DNA from 2 places in the Pseudomonas sp. LS.1a genome. Region 1 is predicted to be linked to the other one. Evidence: predicted binding sites of a transcription regulator. Region 1 holds the regulator's gene; the other holds the start of a gene.
What was found. Region 1 encodes sigma-54, which starts transcription at its own class of promoters, with help from an activator protein. Its sites were predicted from a motif close to ANTGGCATNNANNTTGCTNT; they were not measured.
Positions count from the first base shown of each region.

Region 1 (14,772 bases):
TGCAGGCCTTCGGCAAGCCGGTAACGGCGCAAATCACCGCCGAAGGCCAGCCAGGGCAGATGCAGACCCGCATCAACGCCAATGGTCGGGTCGCGCTCAAGGCGCTGACCGACTGGCTGCAGTTCAACCAGGCCTTGCCTGCGTCCGGCGACCTGCCGTACCAGTTGCAGGTCAGCTTGGGTAGCCGGGACAACCGCCTGAGTGTCACCTCCAGCCTCAAGGGCCTGGCCATCGACCTGCCGGCACCGTTCGGCAAGGCGGCCGCAGATACCCGTGACAGCCGGTTCAGCATGAGTCTGCAAGGCCCGGAACGGCGCTTCGATGCTGCTTACACCGACCTTGCCCGCTTCGCCTATGCTGCGCCGGCTGACAAACTGGCCCAGGGCCGTGGCGAATTGTTGCTGGGCGCAGGTGACGCCCAGCTACCTGCCGGCCAGGGCCTGCGGGTACGCGGGCGCCTGGAGGCACTGGACCTGGCGCCCTGGCAAGAGCAGGCGGCGCGGCTGGCCGGTGACGATCCGGGCGGTAGCGCGCGGCAGAACCTGCAGGGCGTCGACCTGAGCATCGGCCAGTTGAAAGCCTTTGGCCTGGACCTGAACCAGGCCGTGGTGCGTCTGGCCCGTGGTGGCCCGGCCTGGGATCTGCGCCTCGACAGCAAGGAGGTCATCGGCAACGCCCGGGTGCCGGACGCCAAGGGCGCGCCCATGGTCGTGCGCATGCAGACCTTGCGCCTGCCCGCCGCCAGCGCTGCTGAAAAGCAGGCCGAGGCACAGGCCGAGGAGGGCCCGGACCCGCTGGCCTCGTTCGACCCGCGCAAGGTGCCGGCGCTGGACCTGAGCATCGACAAGCTCTACCGCGGTGACGACCTGTTCGGCAGCGCGTCACTCAAGCTGCGGCCGACCGCGCGCGGCGTGACCGCCAGCGATATCGACCTCGACTTCAAGGGCCTGCGTATCGATGGTGGCGGCGGCTGGGAAGGCGAACCGGGCAGCACCAGCAGCTGGTACAAAGGGCGCCTGGACGGCAAGAACCTGGCGGATGTGCTCAAGGCCTGGGGCTTTGCCCCGACCGTGACCAGCCGCGACTTCCGCCTGGATGTGGATGGCCGCTGGCCGGGTTCGCCGGCCTCGGTGAGCCTCAAGCGCTTCTCCGGCAGCATGGACGCAGCGCTGCGCACCGGCCAGTTCGTCGAGGTCGAAGGCAGTGCCCAGGCGCTGCGGGTGTTCGGCCTGCTCAACTTCAACTCCATCGGCCGGCGCTTGCGCCTGGACTTCTCCGACCTGTTCGACAAGGGCCTGGCCTACGACCGGGTCAAGGGCTTGCTGGTGGCCAGTGATGGTGTCTACGTGACCCGCGAGCCAATCGCCGTGACCGGCCCGTCGAGCAACTTCGAGCTGGACGGTACCCTGGACCTTGTACGCGACCGGGTCGATGCCAACCTGCAGGTGAGCCTGCCGGTGACCAACAACCTGCCGCTGGCGGCCCTGATTGTCGGCGCGCCGGCCGTTGGCGGGGCGCTGTTCCTGGTCGACCGGCTGATCGGTGATCGCGTGTCGCGCTTCGCCAGCGTGCACTACCGTGTCGAAGGGCCGGTGAAAGAGCCTAGAATCACATTTGTGAAACCTTTCGAGAAATCCCGCTAGGAGTGCCCATGAAGGCAGCGGTAATCCAGATGGTCAGCCAGGACGATGTGCTGGCTAACCTGCAGCGCGCCGGTGCCCTGCTGGAGCAGGCCGCGTCTGGCGGTGCACGGCTGGCCGTGCTGCCGGAAAACTTCGCCGCCATGGGCCGCAAGGACGCCGCTGCCATCGGGCGCGCCGAAGCGTTGGGCGAAGGGCCGATCCTGCCATGGTTGAAACGCACCGCCCGCGACCTCAAGTTATGGATTGTCGCCGGTACCTTGCCATTGCCACCGGTCGGCCAGCCCGAGGCCAAGGCTCATGCCTGCTCGCTGCTGATCGACGAACACGGCGAGGTAGCGGCACGCTATGACAAGCTGCACCTGTTCGACGTCGACGTTGCCGACAACCGTGGCCGCTATCGCGAGTCCGACGACTACGCACACGGCGCCCAGGTGGTGGTGGCTGATACGCCGGTGGGGCGGCTGGGGCTGAGCGTGTGCTACGACCTGCGCTTCCCCGAACTGTACAGCGCGCTGCGCGCCGCCGGCGCGGAGCTGATCACTGCGCCGGCCGCGTTTACTGCGGTAACGGGCGCGGCGCACTGGGAAGTGCTGGTGCGCGCCCGTGCCATCGAGACCCAGTGCTACCTGCTGGCTGCGGCCCAGGGTGGTACCCACCCGGGGCCACGGGAAACCCATGGCCATGCGGCGATCGTCGACCCCTGGGGGCGCATCGTCGCGGAACAGGCGCAAGGTGAAGCGGTACTGCTCGCCGAGCGCGACATTGACGAACAAGCGTCCATCCGGGCGCGCATGCCGGTGGTATCGCACCGGCGCTTTTTCTCGCAGGGCGCGTTGCGGCCTGCGCACACCTCGGAGTGACTATGAGCCAGATGTTATCCACCGTCAGTGAGCAGCTCCTGGCCCCAGGCGGCTTGACCCTGGACAGCCTGCAGAGCGTGCTGGGTGAGTTGGCTGGCCCCGGCATCGATGCCGCCGACCTGTATTTCCAGGGCCAGATCTCGGAAACCTGGGCGCTGGAAGACGGCATCGTCAAAGAGGGCAGTTTCAACCTCGACCAGGGCGTGGGCGTGCGTGCCCAGTCCGGTGAGAAGACTGGCTTCGCCTACAGCAACGCGATCAACCTCGAGGCGCTGACCTCGGCCGCCCGGGCCGCCCGTTCGATCTCGCGTGCCGGGCAGAACGGCAAGGTACAGGCCTTCCGCAGCCAGGACGTGACCGCCCTTTATTCGGCGGACAACCCGCTGGATGTGCTCAGCCGTGCCGAAAAGGTCGAGCTGCTCAAGCGTGTCGACGCCGCTACTCGTGCCCTGGACCCGCGTATCCAGCAGGTCAGTGTGAGCATGGCCGGGGTCTGGGAGCGCATCCTGATCGCTGCGGCCGATGGCAGCCTGGCCGCCGACGTGCGCCCGCTGGTGCGCTTCAACGTCAGCGTCATCGTCGAGCAGAACGGCCGCCGCGAGCGTGGCGGGCAGGGCGGTGGCGGGCGTACCGACTACCGCTTCTTCACCGAAGAACGGGTCATGGGCTATGCCCGCGAAGCGCTGCGCCAGGCCCTGGTGAACCTGGAAGCGATCCCGGCGCCGGCCGGTACCCTGCCGGTGGTGCTGGGTTCGGGCTGGTCAGGGGTGCTGCTGCACGAGGCTGTCGGCCATGGCCTGGAAGGTGACTTCAACCGCAAGGGCAGCTCGGCGTTCAGCGGCCGCATTGGCGAGAAGGTGGCGTCGAGCCTGTGCACCATCGTCGACGACGGCACCCTCGAAGGCCGCCGTGGTTCGCTGAGCGTGGACGATGAAGGCACCCCGACCGAGTGCACCACGCTGATCGAGAACGGTGTGCTCAAGGGCTACATGCAGGACAAGCTGAACGCGCGCCTGATGGGCATGGCGGTGACCGGCAACGGCCGCCGTGAATCCTACGCGCACCTGCCGATGCCGCGCATGACCAACACCTACATGCGTGCTGGCGAAAGCGACCCGCAGGAAATCATCGCTTCGGTGAAGAAGGGCATCTACTGTGCCAACCTCGGCGGTGGCCAGGTGGACATCACCAGCGGCAAGTTCGTGTTCTCGACCAGTGAGGCCTACCTGATCGAAGACGGCAAGATTACCGCGCCGGTGAAGGGGGCAACCCTGATCGGCAATGGCCCGGAGGCGATGAGCCGGGTGTCGATGGTCGGTAACGACCTGGCGCTGGACAGTGGGGTAGGGACTTGCGGCAAGGACGGGCAGTCGGTGCCGGTCGGGGTCGGGCAGCCGACCCTGAAGCTGGATGCGATTACCGTGGGCGGTACAGGGGCGTGATGGCCATCTGGGACCGCTTTGCGGTCCTTTCGCGACGCAAGGCCGCTCCCACAGGGACCGCGCCGTGCAGAAATGGCAGCGCACTTACTGTGGGAGCGGCCTTGTGCGGCGATTGGGCCGCCAAGCGGCCCCGGCGATTCAGCGCAAGCCGCGTTGCAGCTCGTCCAGGTCGCGGATGTACTTGAACACCTTGCGCGCGGCGGCAGGCGGTTTGTTCCGCGCCTTCTCGTGCTGGGCATGGCGTACCAGCGAGCGCAGCTGCTGGCGGTCGGTGTCGGGGTACTCGCTGACGAAGCGCTCGAGGTCTTCGTCATTGCCGTCGATCAGCCGGTCGCGCCAGCGCTCCAGGTTGTGGAAGCGTTCGTTGTACTGGCGGGTCGAGCTGTCCATCTGTTCGAGCAAGGCGTGGATGGCATCCAGGTCTTGCACGCGCATCAGCTTGCCGACGAACGACATGTGGCGTTTGCGGGCACCGTGTGCGGTGTGCTTGCTGGCTTCGGCCAGGGCCTTGCGCAGCTCGTCGGTCAACGGCAGGCGGGCCAGGGTATCGGCCTTGAGCGTGGTAAGGCGCTCGCCGAGTTCGACCAGCGCATGCAGCTCGCGCTTGATCTGGGTTTTGCTTTTTTCGCCGTCGAAGGCGTCGTCGTTTGAATCAACCATGGTGGCAGTCCGCTAGAAATCGCCGCCATGATAACCAGTCGGGGGCCGCTTGTCCGGCCCGGTCGTAGAATGACCCTTGCCGAACGCAGAATTTGAGTGGAGAGAACCATGAGTGCAGTCCAGAGCGTAGGTCCCAAGGACCTGCCAGCATTGCAGGAGCAGGTCGAGGCGATCATCGCCGAAGCGCGCCGCCAGGGGGCCAGTGCCTGCGAAGTGGCGGTGTCGCTGGAGCAGGGCCTGTCCACCACGGTACGCCAGCGTGAGGTCGAAACGGTCGAGTTCAACCGCGACCAGGGCTTTGGCATCACCCTCTATGTTGGCCAGCGCAAAGGCTCGGCCAGCACCTCGGCCAGTGGCCCGGAAGCGATCCGCGAAACCGTCGCCGCCGCCTTGGCAATTGCCAGGCATACCTCCGAGGACGAATGTTCCGGCCTGGCCGACGCAGCGCTGATGGCCCGCGAGATTCCGGACCTGGACCTGTACCACGACTGGAACCTGGAGCCGGAGAAGGCCATCGAGATGGCCCTGGCCTGCGAGGCGGCGGCGTTCGACGCCGACCCACGGATCCTCAATGCCGACGGTACCACCCTCAATACCCATCAGGGCTGCCGCGTGTATGGCAACAGCCATGGCTTCATCGGTGGCTACGCCTCGACCCGGCACAGCCTGAGCTGTGTGATGATCGCCGAAGGCGACGGGCAAATGCAGCGTGACTACTGGTACGACGTGAACCGCCAGGGCAACCTGCTGGCCGACCCGCGTAGCATCGGCGTGCGCGCCGCCCAGCGTGCCGCCAGCCGCCTGGGTGCGCGGCCGGTGCCCACCTGCGAGGTGCCGGTGCTGTTCTCGGCCGAGCTGGCCGGTGGCCTGTTCGGCAGCTTCCTGTCGGCCATCTCCGGCGGCAACCTGTACCGCAAATCCTCGTTCCTGGAGGGGACCATTGGCCAGCGCCTGTTCCCCACCTGGCTGACCCTCGACGAGCGTCCGCACATTCCGCGGGCACTGGGCAGTGCCGCATTCGATGGCGATGGCCTGGCTACCTATGCCAAGCCGTTTGTCGACAAGGGCGAACTGGTGTCGTACCTGTTGGGTACCTATTCCGGGCGCAAGCTGGGGTTGCCAAGCACGGCCAACGCCGGCGGCGTGCACAACCTGTTCGTCAGCCACGGTGTCGAAGACCAGGCGGCGCTGATCCGCCGCATGGGTCGCGGGCTGCTGGTGACCGAGCTGATGGGGCATGGCCTGAACATGGTGACGGGGGATTATTCCCGTGGCGCGGCAGGGTTCTGGGTCGAGAATGGCGAGATTCAGCACGCGGTGCAGGAAGTGACCATTGCCGGGAACATGAAAGACATGTTCCAGCAGATTGTCGCGATTGGCAGCGATCTTGAGACCCGCAGCAACATTCACACCGGTTCGGTGCTGATCGAGCGGATGACTGTAGCAGGCAGTTGATCCATAACCTGCACCGGCCTCTTCGCGGGCTTGCCCGCTCCCACAGGTACCGTGGCGCGGTCCTTGTGGGAGCGGGTTTACCCGCGAAGAGGCCGGCGCAGGCACTACAGAATTTTCAATGAAACCGAAGACCCGGCCCCCGCGCCGGGTTTTTGTTTCATCACCTTTTTCTTGAAGTGATTCTAGTTATCACATAATAATGAATATCATTATCCGGTAACTCGGCGATGATGTTCATGAAACCCGTCCTCCGCGAACTGCCCTACCTGGAAAACTGGCGTTGGCTCAGCCGACGCATACGCTGCGCGCTCGAACCCGACGAGCCGCGCCTGATCGAGCATTACCTGGCCGAAGGGCGCTACCTGGTGTGCTGCACCGAGACCTCGCCATGGACGGTGGCGCTGACTTCCTTTCGCCTGCTGCTGGATACCGCCTGCGACCGCATGCTGCCCTGGCATTGGCGCTGCCTGTGCCTGGACCAGGCCTGGCGCCCGCTGCTGGACCTGCGCAACCTCGACCGCGAGGCACAGAACCCGCGTTGGCAGCCCTACGCCCTGCAGTTGGCCAACTGCCGCCTGCTGCCGTCGATTTCTCCCGATGAACTGATGCAAGGATTTGATGATGAGTGATACCCGTATCGAGCGTGACAGCATGGGCGAACTGCAGGTGCCGGCCCAGGCCCTGTACGGTGCCCAGACCCAGCGCGCGGTCGACAACTTCCCGATCAGCGGCCAGCGCATGCCGGCCCAGTTCATTCGTGCGTTGCTGCTGGCCAAGGCTGCCGCGGCCAAGGCCAACGTCGAACTGGAACAGCTGTCGGCTGCGCAGGGACAGGCCATCGTCAAGGCAGTCGAGCAGCTGCTGGCTGAAGATTTCATCCAGCACTTCCCGGTGGATGTGTTCCAGACCGGTTCTGGCACCAGCTCGAACATGAACGCCAACGAGGTGATCGCCACCCTGGCCAGCCGCGTGCTGGGTGACGCCGTCAACGCCAACGACCACGTCAACTGCGGCCAGAGCAGCAACGACATCATCCCGACCACCATCCACGTCAGCGCCGCCCTGGCCCTGCACGAGCAATTACTGCCAGCCTTGGCGCACCTGGTGCAGGTGATCGAGGCCAAGTCGGCACAGGTGCATCAGTACGTGAAGACCGGCCGCACCCACCTGATGGACGCCATGCCCGTGCGCCTGAGCCAGGTGCTGGATGGCTGGGCGGCGCAGATCACAGGCGCCAAGGCACACATCGAAGCGAGCCTGCCGAGCCTGCAGGCGCTGGCCCAGGGGGGCACTGCCGTGGGCACCGGCATCAACGCCCACCCACAGTTCGCTGCCGGCTTCGCCCGCCAGCTCAGCGGCCTGACGCAGGTCGAGTTCACCCCCGGGCAGAACCTGTTCGCCCTGATCGGCTCGCAGGACACCGCCGTGGCGCTGTCGGGCCAGCTCAAGACTACTGCCGTGGCGCTGATGAAGATCGCCAACGACTTGCGCTGGATGAACTCCGGCCCGCTGGCCGGGCTGGGCGAAATCGAGTTGCAAGGCCTGCAGCCGGGCTCTTCGATCATGCCAGGCAAGGTCAACCCGGTGATTCCGGAGGCCACCGCCATGGTCGCCGCCCAAGTGATCGGCAACGATGCCACCATCGCCATCGCCGGTCAGTCCGGCAACTTCGAGCTGAACGTGATGTTACCGGTGATCGCCCGCAACCTGCTGGAGAGCATCGAGCTGATGGCCAACGTCAGCCGCCTGCTGGCCGACAAGGCCATCGCCAGCTTCAAGGTCAACGAAAGCAAGCTCAAGGAAGCCCTGGCGCGCAACCCGATCCTGGTCACCGCGCTGAACCCGATCATCGGCTACCTCAAGGCCGCCGAAATCGCCAAGACCGCCTACAAGCAGGGCCGACCGATCATCGATGTGGCGCTGGAGCACACCGACCTGTCGCGCGACCAGCTGGAAGCGCTGCTTGACCCGGAAAAACTCACCGCCGGTGGTATCTGACCCGGAGTCACGGCCCAAGCGCCTGCGATGGCCGCGCTGGCCATCGCCCAACCCATGCCTACGGAATTTGCTGACATGCCTCATACCTTGCCTGCACTGCCTTATGCCTACGCTGCGCTGGAGCCGCACATCGACGCGCAGACCATGGAAATCCACCACACCAGGCACCACCAGACCTACGTCAATGGACTCAACGCCGCCATCGAAGGCACCGAGTGGGCTGAGTGGCCGGTGGAAAAACTGGTCGGTGCGGTCAGGCAACTGCCGGAAAACCTGCGTGGTGCGGTGACCAATCATGGCGGCGGGCACGCCAACCACAGCCTGTTCTGGACCGTGATGTCGCCGCAGGGTGGGGGTGAGCCGCAGGGCTCGCTGGCGCAAGCCATCAGCGCGCAGCTGGGCGGTTTCGACGCCTTCAAGGAGGCCTTCACCAAGGCTGCGCTGACCCGCTTCGGCAGTGGCTGGGCCTGGCTCAGCGTGACCCCGCAGAAAACCCTGGCAGTGGAAAGCAGCGGCAACCAGGACAGCCCGCTGATGCACGGCAATACGCCTATCCTCGGCCTGGACGTGTGGGAGCATGCCTACTACCTGAAGTACCAGAACCGTCGTCCGGAATACATCGGTGCCTTCTACAACGTCATTGCCTGGGCGGAAGTGGAGCGCCGCTACCTCGAAGCCCTGAAGTGAGTCGCACCGTTATGCGCTCCGGGATGATGGCTGTCAGCCGTGTGCGCTTGTTTCGCCTGTTTCGCCTGACGCTTGGGACTTTGCTGTTGCTGGCAGGCACTGCTCTGCTATTGGCGCGCGGTTTCGCCTGGTTGGACCTGGTCTGGTCGGCTTGGGGCTGTGTATTGGCTTGCGCTTGATGATGGGGGGGCACCGGCTTCGCTTTGGGAGCGGCTTCAGCCGCGAACACCGGCGCAGCCGGTGCCATCACCGCGTTGGATTCTTCGCGGCTAAAGCCGCTCCCACAGGGTACGCGGACCGCTTGCGCAGCCCAAAGGACTGGACAATCTAGCTGTTCCCACAAGGACCGTGCGGGCCAGCGAAATTCATTCGCCTTCGTCGAAATAATTGTTGATCAGCTCGACCAGCGCTGCCATGGCATCGTCGTCCTGCTCACCTTCGGTATGCAGGTGCACCTGGGTGCCTTTGCCGGCCGCCAGCATCATCACCGCCATGATGCTCTTGCCATCCACCAGCTTGTCCGGCGCACGGCCAACCCTGACCTGGCAGGGGAAGCGGCCGGCAACGCCGACGAACTTGGCTGCCGCCCGGGCATGCAGACCCAGCTTGTTGATGATGGTTATTTCACGGGCGGGCATCGTGGGGTGGATCCTTGGGCTAGAGGTCGCGGTGGCGGACCTGGACGTTTTTCAGGGATTGCTGCAGCAACTGGCCAAGGCGTTCGGTGATATACACCGAGCGGTGGTGGCCGCCGGTGCAGCCAATGGCAATGGTAACGTAGGCACGGTTGCTGGCGGCGAAACGGGGCAGCCATTTGAGCAGGTAGCTGGAAATGTCGTTGAACATCTCTTCGACATCCGGCTGTGCGGCCAGGTAGTCGATCACCGGTTGGTCGAGGCCGGAGTGCTCACGCAACTCGGGCTTCCAGTAGGGGTTGGGCAGGCAGCGCACATCGAACACCAGGTCGGCATCGACCGGCATTCCGCGCTTGAAACCGAACGACTCGACCAGGAACGCGGTGCCAGGCTCGGGCTGGTTGAGCAGGCGCAGCTTGATCGAATCGCGCAGCTGGTAAAGGTTCAGGTTGGTGGTATCGATCTTCAGGTCGGCCAGGTCCGCAATCGGCCCCAGCAATTCGCTTTCCACACGAATCGCTTCCGCGAGCGAGCGGTTGGCGTTGGTCAGCGGGTGGCGTCGGCGGGTTTCCGAGAAGCGCTTGAGCAGCATGTCTTCATCGGCATCCAGGTACAGCACGTCGCACTGGATGTGCCGGGCGCGGGCTTCTTCGAGCAGTTCGGGGAAGCGTGTCAGGTGGCTGGGCAGGTTGCGCGCGTCGATCGACACGGCGACCTTGGGTTGCTGCAATTCGGTGTTGATCAGCGCATTTTCCGCCAGCTGCGGCAGCAGCCCGGCGGGCAGGTTGTCAATGCAGTAGAAACCGTTGTCTTCCAGGACATCGAGGGCGGTGCTCTTGCCGGAGCCGGACCGGCCGCTGACGATGATCAGGCGCATGTTCAGTGCTCGTTCTGTACGTCCAGGACAACCTGGAACAGGGCCTCGCTGCTGGTGGCCGCACGCAGGCGATCACGGACCTCCTTGCGATCGAGCATGCTGGCAATCTGGCGCAGCAGTTCCAGATGGGCATCGGTGGCGGCTTCCGGCACCAGCAGGACGAACAGCAGGTCCACCGGCGCGCCATCGATGGCGTCGTAGTCGATAGGGGCTTCCAGGTGCAGCAGGGCGCTGACCGGAGCGGAACATCCTTCCAGCCGGCAGTGCGGGATGGCGATGCCATTGCCGAAACCGGTCGAACCGAGTTTTTCCCGGGCGACCAGTTTTTCGAAGACATCCTGCATCTCCAGTTCTGGCACTTGTTCGGCGATGACGGTGGCGACCTTTTCCAGGGCGCGCTTCTTGCTGCCGCCCGGCACGTTCACGAGGGAACGGCCGGGGGTCAGGATGGTTTCAAGTCGGATCATGGATGAGGGGGATCAGCGGGCAGCTGCACCTTGCAGCAGGCTTTGCTGTTTTTCCTTGTGTTTTTTCAGTTGGCGGTCGAGCTTGTCGGCCAAGGCATCGATCGCTGCATACATGTCTTCGTGTTCGGCGTTGGCAACCACTTCGCCGCCGGGAATCTGCAAGGTCGCCTCGACCTTCTGCTGCAGCTTCTCGACTTTCATGATGACCTGCACGTTGGTGATCTTGTCGAAGTGACTTTCCACGCGAGCGAGCTTTTCAAGCACATAATCGCGCAGTGGCTGGGTGACTTCTACATGCTGTCCACTGATATTGACTTGCATACAGCTTCTCCTTTGTTGCCCGTGCATAAAGAGGCAGGTCTTGCACCTGCCCCACAAACGCTGTGGTACATCTCAGGGGCTACATCAGTCGCTTGCGCTCGCTCGACGGTGCGATGCCGAGGGACTCGCGGTACTTGGCGACGGTGCGACGGGCTACCTGGATGCCTTGTGCCTCCAGTAAACCAGCGATCTTGCTGTCACTCAATGGCTTTTTCTGATTTTCCGCCGCAACCAGTTTCTTGATGATCGCGCGGATCGCCGTGGACGAGCATTCTCCGCCTTCGGAGGTGCTGACGTGGCTGGAGAAAAAGTATTTCAGTTCGTAGATGCCACGCGGTGTATGCATGTATTTCTGCGTGGTAACCCGCGAAATGGTCGACTCGTGCATGCCCACCGCTTCGGCGATGTCATGCAGCACCAACGGCTTCATCGCTTCGTCACCGTGGTCAAGGAAGCCGCGCTGGTGCTCGACGATCTGCGTGGCCACCTTCATCAGGGTTTCGTTGCGGCTTTGCAGGCTCTTGATGAACCAGCGCGCTTCCTGCAGCTGGTTGCGCATGAAGGTGTTGTCGGCGCTGGTGTCGGCCCGGCGCACGAACCCGGCGTACTGCGGGTTGACGCGCAGGCGCGGGATGGCCTCCTGGTTCAGTTCCACCAGCCAGCGGTCGCTATCCTTGCGCACGATGACGTCGGGCACCACGTACTCAGGCTCGCTGGACTCGATCTGCGAGCCAGGGCGCGGGTTGAGGCTTTGTACCAGCTCGATGACCTGGCGCAGCTCGTCTTCCTTGATTTTCATGCGACGCATCAGCTGGCTGTAGTCACGGCTGCCGAGCAGGTCGATGAAATCTGTGACCAGGCGCTTGGCTTCGGTCATCCACGGGGTGTTGGCGGGCAGCTGGCGCAGTTGCAGCAACAGGCATTCGCCCAGGCTGCGGGCGGCAATGCCGGCGGGCTCGAACTGCTGGATGCGGTGCAGCACCGCTTCGACCTCGTCCAGTTCGATATCCAGCTCCGGGTCGAAACCGGCGCAGATTTCCTCGAGAGTGTCTTCCAGGTAGCCCTGGCCGTTGATGCTGTCGATCAGGGTGACGGCGATCAGGCGGTCGGTGTCGGACATCGGTGCCAGGTTCAGCTGCCACAGCAGGTGGCTTTGCAGGCTTTCGCCGGCCGATGTGCGGGTGGTGAAGTCCCACTCGTCGTCATCGTTGCTTGGCAGGCTGCTGGCACTGGTCTGGTAGATGTCTTCCCAGGCCGTGTCGACTGGCAGTTCGTTGGGGATGCGCTCGCTCCACTCACCGTCTTCCAGGGTGTCGGCACTGGTGGTGCTTTCCTGGAAGCTGTTGTCCTGGACTTCGGCGGCCGGCTTGTTCTCGGCGTTGTCCGCCATCGGGTCGCTGTTGTCGAAGTCGTCGCCGTCTTCCTGACGTTCGAGCATCGGGTTCGACTCCAGCGCTTCCTGGATTTCCTGTTGGAGGTCCAGGGTGGAGAGCTGGAGCAGGCGGATGGCCTGTTGCAACTGCGGTGTCATCGTCAGTTGCTGGCCCATTTTTAGGACGAGCGATGGTTTCATGGCTGGGGCTTAATACCTTGTTCGCCGGCGCGCATGCGCCATCCACTACACGAGGGCGCCGGGGCGCCAGATCAAGCAAGTTTTATGCCTTAAATTGTAGCGTTTGCCTAGAGCACTGTAACAACTTTACCCGCTGTTTCAGGGCGATTTGCCAGTACTCCAGGCGCGTGCCGGGCTCAGAGCCGGAACTCGTGGCCCAGGTAAACCTCTTTGACCAGGTCGTTGGCCAGGATGGTTTCGGCGTCGCCTTCGGCGATCAACCGGCCATCATTGACGATATAGGCGGTTTCGCAGATATCCAGGGTCTCACGCACGTTGTGGTCGGTGATCAGTACACCGATGCCCTTGGCCTTGAGGTGGTGGATGATCTGCTTGATGTCGCCGACCGAGATCGGGTCGACACCGGCGAAGGGTTCGTCCAGCAGGATGAACTTGGGCGCGGTCGCCAGCGCGCGGGCAATTTCCACGCGGCGGCGCTCACCGCCGGACAGGCTCATGCCGAGGTTGTCGCGGATGTGGCTGATGTGGAACTCCTGCAGCAGGCTTTCCAGCTCTTTGCGCCGGCCGTCGCGGTCGAGGTCCTTGCGGGTCTCGAGGATGGCCATGATGTTGTCGGCCACCGACAGCTTGCGGAAGATCGAGGCTTCCTGCGGCAGGTAGCCGATGCCGGCGCGGGCGCGCCCGTGCATGGGCTGGTGGCTGACATCGAGGTTGTCGATCAGCACGCGCCCCTGCTCGGCCTGGACCAGGCCGACGATCATGTAGAAGCAAGTGGTCTTGCCGGCGCCGTTGGGGCCGAGCAGGCCGACGATCTGGCCGCTGTCGATCGACAGGCTGACATCACGTACGACTTGCCGCCCCTTGTAGCTCTTGGCCAGGTGCTGGGCTTTGAGGGTTGCCATTTACTCGGCCTTCTTCTTGGGCTGGATCACCATGTCGATACGCTGACGCGGCGAGGTCACGTTGCCACCACGACCGGCGGTCGCCACCTGGGTCTGGGTGTTGTAGACGATCTTCTCGCCTTCGGTGGTGTTGCCTTCGTTCTCGACCTTGGCGCGGTCGGTGAGGATCACCAGGTCCTTCTGCGACTGGTACTGGATGGTCACGCCCCAGCCTTTCATCTTGTCCGGCTTGGCCGCGCTCTGCTGCTGCTCGAAGTAGGCCAGGTTGCCCACCGAGGTCACCACGTCGATATCGCCGGAGGCGGAGCGGGTGATGGTCACGGTGTTGCCTTTGATCATCATCGAACCCTGGGTGATGATCACGTCGCCGGTGTAGGTGGCCACGCCCTGCTTGTCGTCCAGGTGGGCGTTGTCGGCCTGGATGCGGATAGGCTGGTCACGGTCATTCGGCAGGGCGAGGGCGCTCGCGCTTCCCAGTGCTGCGCTCAGGCTGAGCAAAAGGGGGAGGGTTTTAACGAGCCTCATACTGTCCTCTTACGTTAGAGAGCAAGTCCATCTTGCCTTCTTTCAAATACGCTTTCATTCCTTTGCCCGTAGTTGTGCCACCGGCGCCGTCGATTCTAACGGCTTGCTCGGTCTGCGCATATTGCTTCTGCGGGAACACGGTCATGCGTGAGCTGGTAATGATGGTTTCACGCTGCTTTTCGTCGGTGCGGGCAACCCGGACCTTGTCGATCAGTTCGACCTCGCTGCCGTCCGGGTTGACCTCGGCGCGGGTGCTCTGCACGTGCCACGGGTATTCGGTACCGCGGTACAGGTGCAGGTCCGGCGTGGTCAGCAGGGTGATTTCGCTGGCCTTGAGGTGTTCGACCTTGTCGGCGGTCATTTCGTACTGCAGCTTGCCGTCGGGCAGGAACTGCACGCTGTGGGCGTTGACCGCGTAGTAGTCGATGGCGCTTGCGTCGACCTGGGCCACCGGTTTGTCGAGGAAGCTTTCCGGGCTGACATTCCAGTAGCCGATCGCCACCAGCAGGGCGGCGATCACCGCGAGCAGCGCAATGTTGCGGGCTTTCTTGCTGAACATGGGCAGCCTTACAGGTAGTTGGCGTTGGCAGCGTCCAGGGTGCCCTGGGCCTGCATGATCAGTTCGCAGAATTCACGGGCCGCGCCTTCGCCGCCACGTGCCTGGGTCACGCCATGGGCGTGCTGGCGAACGAACGGCGCGGCGTTGGCCACCGCCATGCCCAGGGCG
Region 1 is NZ_CP092827.1:1,019,724-1,034,495, forward strand. It holds gene MKK04_RS04695 (YhdP family protein) at 1-1,643, shown strand, start outside; gene MKK04_RS04700 (carbon-nitrogen hydrolase family protein) at 1,652-2,503, shown strand; gene tldD (metalloprotease TldD) at 2,506-3,945, shown strand; gene yjgA (ribosome biogenesis factor YjgA) at 4,084-4,605, opposite strand; gene pmbA (metalloprotease PmbA) at 4,714-6,060, shown strand; gene MKK04_RS04720 (hypothetical protein) at 6,288-6,689, shown strand; gene MKK04_RS04725 (class II fumarate hydratase) at 6,682-8,058, shown strand; gene MKK04_RS04730 (superoxide dismutase) at 8,134-8,745, shown strand; gene MKK04_RS04740 (HPr family phosphocarrier protein) at 9,111-9,383, opposite strand; gene rapZ (RNase adapter RapZ) at 9,403-10,257, opposite strand; gene ptsN (PTS IIA-like nitrogen regulatory protein PtsN) at 10,260-10,724, opposite strand; gene hpf (ribosome hibernation-promoting factor, HPF/YfiA family) at 10,737-11,045, opposite strand; gene MKK04_RS04760 (RNA polymerase factor sigma-54) at 11,125-12,618, opposite strand; gene lptB (LPS export ABC transporter ATP-binding protein) at 12,795-13,520, opposite strand; gene lptA (lipopolysaccharide transport periplasmic protein LptA) at 13,521-14,045, opposite strand; gene lptC (LPS export ABC transporter periplasmic protein LptC) at 14,032-14,604, opposite strand; gene MKK04_RS04780 (KdsC family phosphatase) at 14,613-14,772, opposite strand, start outside.

Region 2 (14,772 bases), 2.6 Mb from region 1:
GGACACCTGCAGGCTCAACTGGGTCTGGTCACCGTGGTAGCTGTAGGTGCCGTCGGAGTTGCGCACATAGGGCGGCGAGGTGCTCTTGGAGCCGCCGAACATGTAGTCGCCATTGGCATCGCGCGAGTTGAGCAGGCCGAAAATGTTTGCCTCGATCTCTTTCAGCTCGGTGCTGATGGCCACGCGGTCGGAATCGGTAACCCCGGCACCACCGGCGCGGATTGCCAGCTCACTGGCACGCTGCATGGCATCGTTGATGGTGGAGAGCACGCTCTCCTCCTGCAGCAGGGCATTGCTCACCGTATTGATGTTGCTGCTGTACTGGTCCAGCAGCGACTGCTGCTGTTGCAGCAGCAACAGGCGCGCAGCGCCGACCGGGTCATCGGCCGCAGTCTGGATGCGGATACCCGACGTCACCTGATCGTTGGTCTTGTTCATGCTGGAGAAGTTCTTGGAGTAGCTGCTGGCGCTGGACTCATAGAACTGAGCGGTGGAAATACGCACGAGAGTCTACTCCTTACAAGGCATTGATCAGGGTGCTGAAGGTTTCTTGCGCCGCCTTGATGATCTGCGACGACGCTGTGTAGTAATGCTGGAACTTCACCAGGCTGGCCGCCTCGTCATCCAGGTTCACCCCGGACACCGCGCTGCGGCTTTCGCTGGCGGACTTGAGCACCGCCTGGGTCGCCGTGGTGTCGATGGTGGCCTGGTTGGCCTTGGCCCCCACGCGCTCGACCAGCGAGGCATAGGCCGAGGTGAAGCTGGTGCCGCCGCCAGAGCCGGTGTTCACCGTCGACTTGGTCTGCAGGCCCAGCAGCGCCGTGGCATTGCGGTTGTCGGCCTTGCCGTCGGCATTGAACGACAGGGTGAAGCTGTCGTTGGCCGCCGGGCTGCCACCGATGGTGGTCTCGACCGCGAAGGTGCGCGGGTTGCCACTGCCGTCGAGAATCGGGTTGCCAGCAGCATCGAGCATCGGCACAGCCACCGACAGTTTGTTGTCGGTACCTGGCACCACGCTGCCGGTGCCTATCTGGGTACCTTTGGCATCGTACAGCTTGTAGCCCTGGGAGCCGCCACTGGCGGCGTCGAACACCACGCGCACCGGCATCGAGTCGCGAATCGCCTGCTGCACCAGCGCGGTATCGGCACCGCCATAGATGTCCAGCGATTCGCCCAGCGTCGGCTGGGTGATGGTGCCGGTGCCGCTATTGCCACTGCCCGCCGTGGCACTGATCGGCCCGGCGAAAGCCAGCTTGTTGGCATCGGTGAGGGTGGTGGTGATGCTGCCGGCTGCCGCACGGGTGGGGATCACCTTGAAGCTGTCCCCTGCCGCCAGGCCACCGCCATTGAGCGACAGGCTGAAGCCGTCGATCACCGGCGCCGGGTCGGCGCTGAGGTCGAAGGTGCCCATGTCGGTGCCGTCGGAACGGCGCACGCTGTACTGGTTGGCGCTGGTGAACTTCACCTCGTAGTCGTAGGTGGTCAGCTTGCCACTGTCAGCAATGGTCACATCGAGGTTGCCAGAGCCGGAGCTGTTGTTCGACGAGGCCAGGCTGCGCTGGGCAATGGCGGTGGCACTGTTGATGCTGGAGAACAGCGAGCTGCCGAACTGCCCGTTGGCATCCAGGCCCTGGCCCAACTGGCTGTTGATGCTGTCGGCCACCACCAGGGCGACACGGCCGAGCTCGTTCATCGACGGCGTCAGCACATCCTGGCGATAGCGCAACAGGCCGCCGATGGTGCCACCGGTAATCACCGAGGTCACGTCGGAGCTGAACGACTCGTAGTTGATGCGCAGGCTGGCCTGGCTCTTGTCGGCAGCACCCGGCTGCACCGACAGGGTATTGGCCTTGTTGCCGGTGACCAGCGACTGGCCACTGCCCAGGTATACGTCGTAGTTGCCGTCACGCTCCTGCACCGTCACACCCACCAGCTCGTTGAGCTGACGCACGGCTTCGCTGCGCGCATCCAGCAGGCTGTTGGGGGTATTGCCGGTGCCACTGGCCGCGGCGATCTGCTTGTTGTACTCGGCGATGCTGCCGGTGAGCTTGTTGACTTGCCCCGCCAGCGTATCGAGCTGGGAGTTGATCACATCGTTCTGCTGGCTCAGCTGGGTGGACACTGCATTGAAGCGGTTGCTCAAGGTCTGCGCCTGGGTCAGCAGCAACTGCCGCGAGGCGACGTCACCGGGCTTGGCCGCTGCGGTCTGCAGGGCCGAGAAGAATGCGGTAAGGACCGAGCTGATACCGGTGTCACGGTCGGCCAGCAGCTTGTCGACGGTGGTGATCTGGTCCTGGAAGGCGACCGAGTCGGCCTGCAGCGAGGTGGCGGTCTGCAGCTGGTTGTCCAGGTAGGCACTGTAGATGCGGCGCACGTCCGACAGCGTGGTGCCGGTACCCAGGAAGCCCGCGCCGATGTTGTGCGAAGGGCCCGCTGCCTGAATCGTCTGCTGGCGCGAATAGCCACTGGTTGCGGCGTTGGCGATGTTGTTACTGGTTACCGACAATGCCGCCTGGCTGGCACTCAGGCCACTCAGGCCGATAGAAATCAGGCTCGACATGATTTAGTCCTTTTATAGATTCGTGGTTCTGCCAGCCATGGCGTATTGCGGGGTTGCTTGCATTTGCCGGGCGATGCTGATGATTTTCTTCGCATAGCCCGGGTCGGTCGCATAACCTGCCTTTTGCAGCTCTCTTGCAAACTGCTCAGGGTTATCGGCCGAATCCAGTGCATCTTGATAGCGGGAATTGCTCTGCAACAGGCTTACCAGGTCGTGGAAGCTGTCCTGGTACGAGTCGTAGCTGCGGAACGCCGCCGTTTCCTTGACGAACTGGCCGTCACGGAACTCGCTGGTGATCGCCCGCGCCTGCTCGCCCTGCCAGTTACCGGTGGCCTTGATGCCGAACAGGTTGTGGCTGCTGCTGCCATCGGTGTTGCGCATTACCGATTTGCCCCAACCGGTTTCCAGGGCGGCCTGGGCCACCAGGTAGCGCGGGTCGATACCAATGCGTTTGGCGGCCTGTTCGGCCATCGGCAGCATGGTGGCGACGAATTCGTCACTGTCGGCGAAAGCCTTGTTCGGTGCCAGTGGCGGCTGGGCCACGGCGCGGCCGAGGATGCGCAGGCCGTTGTCCGGCACGGCGAAGGCCTGGGCTACCTGCTGGCCGTCACGGGCCGGTACGGCAGCGCTGTTGGCGGTGGCCGCCGACGGCACGATGCCGGCCAGCAAGCGGTCAGTGAGTTTGCTCGGCAACGCCAGGCGCCGCGAGTTGAGCGCGGCAACGTCGTTGCGGGTAGCTGCCGAATCATTGGCATGCACCGGCTGCGCCACCTTGTTGCCCCACAACGCCGGGCCACCGCCCTCGGCGCGCGGGAACGGGCTGGTATTGATGGATGTGCTGCGGCCCTTGGTCAGCTGGCGCACCAGCACGTCCTGCAGGCCGATACCGCCACCTTCGCGGGACATGCTCACGGCCAGCTGCTGGTCGTACATGTCGCGGTACTGCTTCACCGTTTCGGTGTTCATCGGATTGTCGTCGGCCAGCACGTCGCTGGCCTTGCGCGAGGCCTTGAGCATTTCGCTGATGAACAGCGATTCGAACTCCTGGGCCACCTTGCGCACGTTGGCTTCGCTGTCGCGATCCCCCACCTTCAGCGAGCTGAGGCGGTTGAGGTCGGTGTAGGCGCCGCTGTCGACGCTACCGGAAACCAGGCTTTTGCTGTTCATCCGCGCCGTCCTCAGATCACGATCAGGTCGGCCTGCAAGGCGCCGGCCTGTTTCAGGGCTTCGAGGATGGCCATCAGGTCGCTGGGCGCTGCGCCCACCTGGTTCACCGCGCGGACGATCTCATCCAGCGTGGTGCCCGGGCCGAACTTGAACATCGGTTTGGCTTCCTGCTCGGCGTTGACCCGCGAGCGCGGCACCACGGCGGTCTGGCCGTTGGAGAACGGGCCCGGCTGGCTGACGATCGGGTCTTCGGTAATGGTCACGGTCAGGCTGCCGTGGGTCACCGCGGCCGGCGACACCTTGACGTTCTGGCCGATGACGATGGTGCCGGTACGCGAGTTGATGATGACCTTGGCCACTGCCTGGCCCGGGTCGATCTCGAGGTTCTCGAGAATCGACAGGTAGTCCACGCGCTGGCTCGGATCCATCGGCGCAGTGACCCGCACCGAACCGCCGTCCACGGCCTGGGCCACGCCTGGGCCGAGCAGGTCGTTGACCTTGTCGACGATGCGTTTGGCGGTGGTGAAGTCGGGGCGGTTGAGGTTCAGGGTCAGGCTGTTGCCCTGGTTGAAGCCGCTCGGCACTGCACGCTCGACGGTAGCACCGCCAGGAATACGACCAGCCGACGGAACGTTGACGGTGATTTTCGAACCATCGCGGCCCTCGGCATCGAAGCCGCCCACCACCAGGTTGCCCTGGGCCACGGCATAGACGTTGCCGTCGATACCTTTGAGCGGGGTCATCAGCAGGCTGCCGCCGCGCAGGCTCTTGGAGTTACCGATCGAGGACACGGTAATGTCCACCACCTGGCCTGGCTTGGCGAACGCCGGCAGGTCGGCATGCACCGACACGGCCGCGACGTTTTTCAGCTGCACGTTGCCGGAGCCGGCCGGCACCTTGATGCCGAACTGCGACAACATGTTGTTGAAGGTCTGCAGGGTGAACGGCGTCTGGGTGGTCTGGTCACCCGTACCATTGAGCCCCACCACCAGGCCGTAACCGATCAGCTGGTTGGAGCGCACGCCAGAAATGCTGGCAATGTCCTTCAGGCGCTCGGCCTGGGCGCCAAAGGCACAGGACAGAAGCAGGGTTGCGGCAATCAGCTGCCTCACGTTGAACATGGTCATCCGTACTCAGAAAGGCCAAAGCGGGCTGATGAAGAAGCGGTCCAGCCACCCGGGCTGGCTGGCATCGGCGAACGAGCCGGTACCGGAATAGGTGATGCGTGCATCGGCCACACGGGTGGACGGCACGGTGTTGTCGGTGGCGATGTCGTCGGCGCGGATCATGCCGGCAATGCGCACCAGCTCTTCGCCGGTGTTCAGGGTCAGCCACTTCTCGCCGCGCACGGCGATGATGCCGTTGGGCAGCACTTCGGCCACGGTCACGGTAATGGAACCGGTCAGGGTGTTGCCCTGGGTGGCCTTGCTGTCGCCCTTGGTGGCGCGCTCGCCGCTGTAGCCGGCCTCCAGCGACAGGTCACCACTGCCGAACGGGTTGTTGGTGCTCGGCGTGCTGCCAAACAACGAGGTCAGGCCGATATTGGCGTTGCTGTTCTTCTGGATCTGCGAGCCGGCGTTCTTGCTGGCCGATGTGCGCTCGTTGAGGGTGATGGTGATGATGTCACCCACCCGGAACGCCTTGCGGTCGCTGTACAGGTTCTGCTCGAAACCGGCCTGGTAGATCGAACCGTTGTTGGCCGCTGCCGGCAACGGGGTGCGCGGCAGTACCGGCGCGTAGTACGGGTCGTTGGGCTTGGGCGTCGGCGCGACGCAACCTGCCAGCAACACCGCCCCCCCCAGGGCGAAAACGGACAACAGACGATTCATGACGCTTACCTCACGGGTGCAACAGAGTGACTGGTTTAGAGCTGTTGAGTGACGAACGACAGCATCTGGTCAGCGGTGGAAATGACCTTGGAGTTCATCTCGTAGGCACGCTGGGTAGTGATCATGTTCACCAGCTCTTCCACGGTGCTGACGTTGGAGTTTTCCAGGGTCTGCTGCAGGGTGGTGCCGAAACCGTTCAGGCCCGGGGTGCCGACTTGCGGCGCGCCACTGGCGGCGGTCTCAAGGAACAGGTTGTCGCCGATCGCCTGCAGGCCGGCCGGGTTGATGAAGTCGGCGGTCTGGATGTTGCCGATCACCTGCGCTGCCGGGTTGCCGGCGGTGGTGATCGACACGGTGCCGTCCTGGCCAACGGTGAAGGTCTGCGCATCGTTCGGCACGACGATGGCAGGCTCCAGGGCGTAACCGTTGGCGGTGACGATCTGGCCGTCGGAGTTCAGGTGGAAGGTACCGTCACGGGTATACGAAACCGTGCCATCCGGCTGCAGGATCTGGAAGAAGCCACGACCGTTGACCGCCATGTCCAGCGGGTTTTCGGTGGTCTGCAGGCTACCGGCGACAAAGCTTTTCTGGGTGCCAACGATGCGCACACCGGTACCGACCTGCAGGCCCGAGGGCAGCTCGCTGTCCTGGGTCGACTGGGCGCCGGGCTGACGACGGATCTGATACAGCAGGTCCTGGAACTCGGCACGGTCACGTTTGAAACCGGTGGTCGAGACGTTGGCCAGGTTGTTGGAAATGACCGTCAGGTTGGTGTCCTGGGCGGACAGGCCGGTTTTAGCGACCCAAAGAGCCGGAAGCATGTTGATTCTCCTCGTGCGCCTGTTTTACGGCACCCGTTCAAAAGTGATTAGCCGATTTGCAAAACCCGAGCCATGGCTTCGTCGCCTTCCTTGGCCGTGTTCATCATCTTGACGTGCAGTTCGAACTGGCGGGACAGCGCCAGCACCGAGGTCATTTCCTCGACGGCATTGACGTTGCTGCCTTCCAGGAAGCCCGACACCACCCGCACATTGACGTCGGCGGCGGCCGGCTGGCCGTCGCGGGTATGGATCAGGCCATCCAGGCCCTTGGTCAGGCCTTTGGTGTCCGGATTGACCAGCTTGATGCGGTCGACCTCGGCCATTACCCGCGGGTCTTCACCCATGGAGCGAATGCTGATGGTGCCGTCGGCCCCCACTTCCACCTTCTGCTCCGGTGGAATGGCGATCGGGCCACCGTTGCCGATCACCGGCATGCCGTTGCCGGCACGCAGCACGCCAAGGGCGTCGATGTTCAGGCTGCCGGTACGCACGTAGGCTTCGCTGCCATCGGGCGCCTGCACGGCAATGAAGCCCTTGCCGGTCACCGCGACGTCCAGGTCGCGACCGGTCTCGACCAGCGGGCCTTCGCTGAAGTCGGTGGCCGGGCGCTCGGTCATGGCAAAGGCGCGCGACGGAAAGCTGTCGCCGAACACCGGCATCGAGCGCGCCTGCTCCAGGTCACGCTGGAAACCGTTGGTGGAAATGTTCGCCAGGTTGTTGGCGTGGGCCTTCTGCGCCAGCGCGTTCTGGCTGGCACCGGTCATGGCCACATAAAGCAACTTGTCCACAGTATCTCCTCTGCGCGTAGCTGCCGCGCTGTCACTGCGCAGGTTCAAAGCAATAATCGAACCAAGTCTGAAAGCCCTTGTTTACAGGGGTTTCAGCGTGGTGAGAGGCAATAAACGTCAGTTTGTCGGCGGATGTTTGCCGTCTGCGGCAAGGGTTTGCTCAGAAGGTGCGGCAAGCGGCGTTGTTGTAGGGGCCGGAATGGCGCACCCAGCCTTCGCCCGGGCTGCTGGCCGAGCACATGTAGCGACCGGTAGCCAGGCTTTGCCATTGGTAGAACGGGGCGGGAGCGGCCGCGAGTGGCAGGGCCATGGCCAGCAGGGCTGTGAGCATTAGCCGTTTCATGCGTTGAGACCTCGAGAATTTGGGGCCGCTTTGCGGCCCCAATAACCATCAGGTCATCTGGATGATGGTCTGCATGATGGTGCTTTCGGTGGAGATGGTCTTGGCGTTGGCCTGGTAGTTGCTCTGCGCCTTGATCAGGTTGACCAGCTCGCCGGTCAGGTCGACGTTGGAATCTTCCAGCGCACCGCCAGTGATCTGGCCCAGGGTGCCGGTGTCCGGGGCGCCGATCACCGGTACGCCCGAGGCGTAGGACTCTTTCCAGCTGGTACCGCCAACCGGGGTCAGGCCCTGCAGGTTGGCGAAGTTGGCGATGGCCACCTGGCCGATGACCTTGTCCTGGCCGTTGGTGAAGTTGGCGAACATGTTGCCGCTTTGATCGATGGTCAGACCCGACAACTCGCCGGTAGCGAAGCCATCCTGGCTCTTGGCGGTGGTGGCGCTTGCTGCGTTGTACTGAGTGGTGCCGAGCATGTCCAGGTTCACCCCGGCCAGGTTGGCAGTGGCGCCGTTCGGGCTCCATACGCCGGCAGCGTTCTTCTGTGCCGGAATCCAGTTGTCGAGGGTGAAGGTCTTGTCGGCGGCGATGGTCATGCCACCGGCTACCGGGCCTGCAGTCATGGCAGCAGTATCAAGGGTGCCGTCGGACTTGAACGGCAGCTTGTTGGCCAGTGGCGTGGTCGAGGTCGGGTCGGCGGGGTTGCGACCGTCGATGGTGGTGTACATGGTCCAGGAATTGCTGGCGGCATCCTTGACGAAGTACTGGTTCAACTGGTGCGCGTTACCCTGGCTGTCGTACACATCGGTGTTGAACGTGTAGTTGTAGCTGCCGGTATTGGCAGGATCGAACGGCGTAATGGCCGGTGCGGTAGCACTGGAGTTCAGGTTGACATTCTCGGAGATTTTTCCGGTCGGGTTCGGCGTCAGGTTCGAGGTATCGATCTGCAGGTTGGTCAGCACGCCCTGGATGATCTTGCCGTTGGCATCCACGGCATAACCTTGCAGGTTGGCGCCCGACGAGCTGACCACGTAACCGTCCTTGTCGCTGTAGAACGCACCGGCACGGGTGTAGATCTTCGAGCCGTTGTCGTTCATCACGAAGAAGCCGTTGCCATCGATGGCCATGTCCAGCGCCTGGCCGGTGCCATTGATGTTGCCCGGGGTGAACATCTGCGACACGGCAGCAGTCTTCACGCCAGTACCCACCACGTTCTTGCCGGCACTGGTGCCGCGCACGGAGTTGGAGTACTGGTCGGCGAACTCGGCACGCGACGACTTGAAGCCGGTGGTGGCAACGTTGGCAATGTTGTTGCCAGTTACGTTCAGGGCCTTGTTTGCTGCATAGAGGCCGCTAAGGCCGATATTGAAAGACATGTGTAACTCCTGTCGTTTTGCTCAGGCCCTAGATGCCGATGCTTTGGATTTTGGAAAGCGCAACACTGCCCAGCCCAGCCAGGTTGAGCGTCATCTCCGAACCGCTGGTACCCATGGTCACACTGGTGACCGAGGCCGGCAGGTTGGTGGTCATGGTGGTGGCCTTGCCGTCGATCGAAGCGGTGGCCTTGAAGGTATAGGTACCTGCCGCCACGGCTTCGCCGTCGTCATTCAGGCCATCCCAGGTAAAGTCGATCTTGCCGGCTTTCTGCGTACCCAGGTCGATGGTGCGCACCAGTTTGTCGTCCTTGTCGTAGATACCAACCGAGGTGGCAGTGCTGGACGACGTCAGGTTGACAGTGCCTTTCATGTCCTTGCTGGTGTCGACCACAGCCTTGTTGGTCTCGACAATGACATTGCGCCCGACCAGCGACGACGCCTGCAGGGCCTGGGATGACTGCAGCCCCGCCGCGATATAGGTCACCGAATCATTCAGCGACTGCATGCTTTCGAGGCTGCTGAACTGCGCCAGCTGTGCCACGAACTCGCCGTTTTCCTGCGGATCGAGCGGGTTCTGGTTCTTCATCTGGGTAACCAGCAGCTGCAGGAATGCATCCTTGCCCAGGGCGCTGCCGGCAGCGCCGGTGCTGCTGTCGGTTTTCGACGTCTGCTTCTGCAGCGAGGTCAGGTACGCGCTGCCGACCTCGGTTGTGGAATTGGTGGTGGTCATGTCGGCTTCCTATCACTGCCCCAGGGTCAGAACTTTCTGCATCATGCTCTTGGCCGTGTTCATCAGCTCGGCATTGGTCTGGAACGCGCGGCTGGCAGAGATCATGTCAGCCATTTCCTCGACCACGTTGACGTTCGGGTAGTAGACGTAGCCGTCCTTGTTCGCCGCCGGGTGGTTGGGCTCGTAACGGGCCTCCAGGGTGCTCTGGTCCTCGACGATGCCTTTTACCTGCACGCCCTGCCCTGCCTCGCCCTGGTCCTCGAACAGCGACTGGCTGCTGCCGGCCTGCGCGTCCTGGAAGGTGGTGGCGAACACCGGGTGGCGCGCGCGGTAGGTCTGGTCGATGCTCGAGGACACGGTCTCGGCGTTGGCGATGTTCGAAGCAACGGTGTTCAGGCGCGTGTTCTGCGCACTCATGCCGCTACCGGCAATGTTGAAGACACTGGAAAGGGACATGGTCATTCTCCCCGCAGGGCCGAAACCAGCCCTTTGAATTTACTGTTGAGCAAGGTGAAGCTGGCCTGGAAGCCGACGGCGTTTTCGGTGTAGTTCGATTGCTCGATCTGCGCGTCCACGGTGTTCTGGTCGATCGACGGCTGCGTTGGCGTGCGGTACTTGAGGGTATCGTCGGCCATGGCCAGGCCCTCGGCCTCGATATGACGGCTGTTGGTACGTTCGAGGCTGAAGCGGCCACCGCTCTGCTGCTTGTCGCTTTCGGCGGCGAGCACCGAGGCGAAGTCCATGTCACGCGCCTTGTAGTTGGGCGTGTCGGCGTTGGCGATGTTGTTGGCCAGCACTTCGGCGCGCTGGGCGCGGAAGCCCAGGGCCTTTTCGTGGATACCAAGCGCCTTGTCGAAGCTGATGCTCATGTCGGGGAAACCTTCGGAGGTTGACCGGAATATCGTTGGGCAAGGTATAGCAAGGGCTGTGCCAACCAACGGAAAGCCCGGAAATACGGGCCTGCAGGGCGCAGTGCTGTCAGAGTGATGCCAGAAAAGCGGCAAAGGCCTTCCGCCTTGGGTGGCGAAAGCGGCAATTGCCGGGCGGCAAAAGCGGCAAAACAAAAAATTGACGTCAGCATTTTGCCTGAGCCGGCCTCTTCGCGGGCGCGCCCGCTCCCACAGGTAGAGTGCGACCCTGAGGTTTGCATGGTTCCTGTGGGAGCGGGCATGCCCGCGAAGAGGCCGGCTCAGGCAAACAAAAAGGCCGGCAACTTTCGCTGCCGGCCCTCTTGGTTACTTGGCCTGGTAGATGATCCCCGGGCTGCACTGCACCATCTGGTAATGGTCCGGCAGCCCGTTCAGCGCCTCGGAAGCCCCGAGGAACAGATACCCACCTGGCTTCAAGGTACTGTGAATGCGCAACAGGATGTCCTTCTTCACCTGCGCCGAGAAGTAGATCAGCACGTTGCGGCAGAACACCACATCGAACTTGCCCAGACTGGCGTAGCTGTCGAGCAGGTTGAAGGCGCGGAACTCGACGCGACTGCGAATCGCCGGCTTGACCGCCCAGCGCCCCGGCCCCTTGGTGTCGAAGTAACGCTGCAGGCGCTCCTGGGACAAACCGCGGGCAATCGCCAGGCTGTCGTATTCGCCGGTCTTGCAGTTGGTCAGCATGGTGCCGGACAGGTCGGTGGCAACGATCTGCGCCCCCATCTTCAACTGGCCGAGGTTGCTGCGCTCGAACTCGTCGATGGCCATCGAGATGGAATACGGCTCCTGCCCCGACGAACAGGCCGCCGACCACATGCGCAGGCGCTGGCCGGGGTTGTTGCGGATGAACTCGGGGATGACCTTGTTCTTCAGCACCTCGAACGGGTAGGTATCACGAAACCACAGGGTCTCGTTGGTGGTCATGGCATCGACCACCTGCTCGCGCAAGCCGCCACGCGGCTGGACCTGGATGCGCTGCACCAGCTCGCCCAGGCTCTTGATGCCCTGTTGCTCCATCAGCTTGTTGAGACGGCTGGAAACCAGGTACTGCTTATTCTCGCCCAGCAGGATGCCACAGGCTTTCTCCAGGAATACCCGGAACTGTTCGAAATCCAAATTACCCGTAGACACTACTGCCGCCTCTTTTCAATCACTGGTGCCGGGGGCCTGCCCCCGGCCGCGTCAATGCGTTGCCTTGATCCGGTCGACCACCCGCTGGGCCAGGTCGTCCGGTTTGAACTTGGCCAGGAAGTCATCGGCACCGACCTTCTTGACCATTGCCTGGTTGAACACCCCGGAAAGCGAAGTATGCAGGCAGATGTGCAATTTTTGCATGCGCGGATCGCTGCGGATCTCTGCCGTTAGCGTATAGCCATCCATTTCCGGCATTTCAATGTCCGAGATCATCATCAGGAACTCTTCTTCCGGCTTCTTGCCCTCATCCACCAGCTGGCGCAGGTAGTTCAGGGCCTGGCGGCCGTCGTTGAGCGCCACCACCTCGACCCCCACGGTCTGCAGGCAGCGACTGACCTGCTTGCGCGCCACCGACGAATCGTCGACGGTAAGCACCCGCAGCAGCACGGCCTTGTCCTGCACCTCGGCATCGATCACCCCGTCCGACACCGACTCGGACGACGGCGCCACTTCGGCCAGCACCTTCTCCACGTCGATGATTTCGACCATGCGGTTATCCACCCGGGTGACCGCGGTGAGGTAGTGGTCGCGGCCGGTGCCCTTGGGTGGCGGATGGATCTCTTCCCAGTTCATGTTGACGATGCGCTCCACCGAGTGCACCAGGAAGCCCTGGGTCTTGGTGTTGTACTCGGTGATGATCACGAAGCTGTTGCGCGTGTCTTCCTGCAGCGACCGCAACCCGGTGGCCATCGACAAGTCGAGGATCGGGATGGTCGCCCCGCGAATATTGGCGACACCACGCACCACCGGGTGCGCCTTGGGCAGCAGGGTCAGCGCAGGGCATTGCAGCACTTCCCTGACCTTGAATACGTTGATGCCGTATAGCTGTTCACCATTGAGGCGGAACAGCAGCAATTCCAGGCGATTCTGCCCCACCAGCTGCGTGCGCTGGTTGACCGAATCCATCACTCCTGCCATGCCAGACTCCTTTATGTTTCAGCCTTTCGTTGCAACTCAGGTAGAGAGTCGGCACGGGCTTTGCTTTTTTGAGCGCCATGTACACGAAAACGACATTTTCCCGACGATTGACACGCCTGCTGACTGGCTCGCTGGCGATGCTGTGCCTGTTGCTGCCCGGCGTTCGCACAGTAGCGGACGCGTTTACCTTGCCTGAACAGCTTATCGGTGTCACCCAAGGGTTTCTTGAATTCAGCGTTGAAGATTACCTGGCCACCACCCAGACCGCCGGCCGCTACGAAATCCAGGTCAACCCGCTGGACCCGCGCCTGCGCATGCCGCTGTGCAGCCAGCAACTGGACGCCTCGCTGGAAAGCCCGGCCCAGCCGCTGGGCCGCGTCACGGTAAAGGTGCGCTGCGAAGGCTCGGCACCGTGGACCGTGTTCGTGCCGGCCACCGTGCGGCTGTTCCGCGACGTGGTGGTGGTGACCCGCCCGCTCAAGCGCGACAACGTGGTGGGCGAAGGCGACGTGGCCCTGCGCGAGCGCGATGTCGGCACCCTGGGCCAAGGTTTCCTCACCGAACTGGATCAGGCGGTGGGCATGAAGATGCTGCGCCCCACGGTGATCGACCAGGTCCTCACCCCGCAACACCTGGAACAGGCCGAGGTGGTACGCAAGGGCGACCACGTGGTGATCATCGCCCGCAGTGGCAGCCTGAGCGTGCGCATGCCAGGCGAAGCCCTGAGCAAGGGTGGCCTGAGCGAGCAGATCCGGGTGCGCAACCTCAATTCCAAACGGGTGGTCAAGGCCAGGGTGACCGGCCCCGGCCAGGTCGAGGTCAGTATGTAGCCAGCCCACGGATTTGCGCTGGCGGTAAGGAACCGCTTTTCCTAAACTGTGTCAGAAAACGGGTTCGCGAGCTTGCTGACAGGCGGCTATGCATTTGTGCCTAAAGTTTCTTTCGGGTTGGCCGAAAACAAGGCAAGCGTCCAAATACCCAGAGGTTTCTGATCATGGTCATCGACTTCAGTCGTTTGAATAACTCTCCGTCCGTCACGGGCGGCGTGCGCGGCAACACCGCGCCCGGCAGCGCCGAAAAACCGGCAGCCAGCCAGGAAGCGGCAACCGCCACCAGCGCCAGCGGAGAAGCGGTACACCTCAGCCAAGAGGCCCAGCAGTTGCAGAAGATCAGCGACAAGCTGCGCGACGAGCCGGTGGTCAACAGTGCCCGTGTGGCCCAGTTGAAACAGGCAATCGCCGACGGCAGCTACCAGGTCGATGCCGGCCGGGTCGCCAGCAAACTGCTCGATTTCGAAGCCCAGCGCTGACCGTTCGGCGCGCTGACTTCACGGACGCCAGAAAAGCCAAGAGTTAGCCATGCACGACACCACCTTGCTGCAACTGATCGAAGATGACATTGCCCCGATGCAGGAACTGCTGGACCTTCTGCAAAAAGAAGCGATAGCCCTGCATGGCCGCGACATGCCGCTGCTGGAGCAGATCCTGGCGCGCAAGCAGTCGTTGATCATCTTGCTCGAGCAGCACGGCCAGCGCCGCAGCCAGTTGCTCGGCAGCCTGGGCCTGAGTGCCGATCGGGCCGGTGTGCAGGCGGTGGCCGCGCAATCGCCCCATGGCGAAGCGATGCTGCAACGGCTCGACATGCTGTCGCAACTGATGGACAGCTGCCAGCAGGTCAATCAGACCAATGGCCGGATCATCCAGGTGCAGCAACACGTCACCAACAACCAGATCCGCATCCTCATGGGCGGCGATTCTCCGTCGCTCTACGACAGCCGCGGCAGCACCTCGCCGCTGGCCAAGCCACGGGCCCTCAGCCAAGTGTGATTTTTTCTATCAAGGCACGGAACATACTGGCAAAATGCCGTTAATTGCGTGTGTCGCTTTTGCCTGGAGAACGATAAGCCGTGTTCAATGAATCCGATGCCCCGCAGCCGCCAAAGGTGCTGAACACCCCTTTGGAGATTGCGGCCAACTTGCGGCAGCTGCAGGAAAGCCACGACCCCCTGATCATCACCTTCCATGACCGCAGCCAGCGTTTCCAGAGCTACGTGGTGCACGTGGACCGTGAAAGCAACACCCTGGCGCTGGACGAGATGATCCCGCGCGACGGTGAGAAA
Region 2 is NZ_CP092827.1:4,138,404-4,153,175, forward strand. It holds gene MKK04_RS19185 (flagellar hook-associated protein 3) at 1-504, opposite strand, end outside; gene flgK (flagellar hook-associated protein FlgK) at 518-2,560, opposite strand; gene flgJ (flagellar assembly peptidoglycan hydrolase FlgJ) at 2,573-3,727, opposite strand; gene MKK04_RS19200 (flagellar basal body P-ring protein FlgI) at 3,739-4,848, opposite strand; gene flgH (flagellar basal body L-ring protein FlgH) at 4,861-5,556, opposite strand; gene flgG (flagellar basal-body rod protein FlgG) at 5,592-6,377, opposite strand; gene flgF (flagellar basal-body rod protein FlgF) at 6,425-7,165, opposite strand; gene MKK04_RS19220 (hypothetical protein) at 7,326-7,508, opposite strand; gene flgE (flagellar hook protein FlgE) at 7,557-8,879, opposite strand; gene flgD (flagellar hook assembly protein FlgD) at 8,908-9,609, opposite strand; gene flgC (flagellar basal body rod protein FlgC) at 9,622-10,065, opposite strand; gene flgB (flagellar basal body rod protein FlgB) at 10,068-10,478, opposite strand; gene cheR (protein-glutamate O-methyltransferase CheR) at 10,845-11,672, opposite strand; gene MKK04_RS19250 (chemotaxis protein CheV) at 11,724-12,653, opposite strand; gene flgA (flagellar basal body P-ring formation chaperone FlgA) at 12,731-13,483, shown strand; gene flgM (flagellar biosynthesis anti-sigma factor FlgM) at 13,648-13,962, shown strand; gene MKK04_RS19265 (flagella synthesis protein FlgN) at 14,012-14,479, shown strand; gene MKK04_RS19270 (flagellar brake protein) at 14,560-14,772, shown strand, end outside.
Region 2: the regulator sigma-54 is predicted to act here: its motif matches at 10,525-10,544, upstream of flgB (flagellar basal body rod protein FlgB).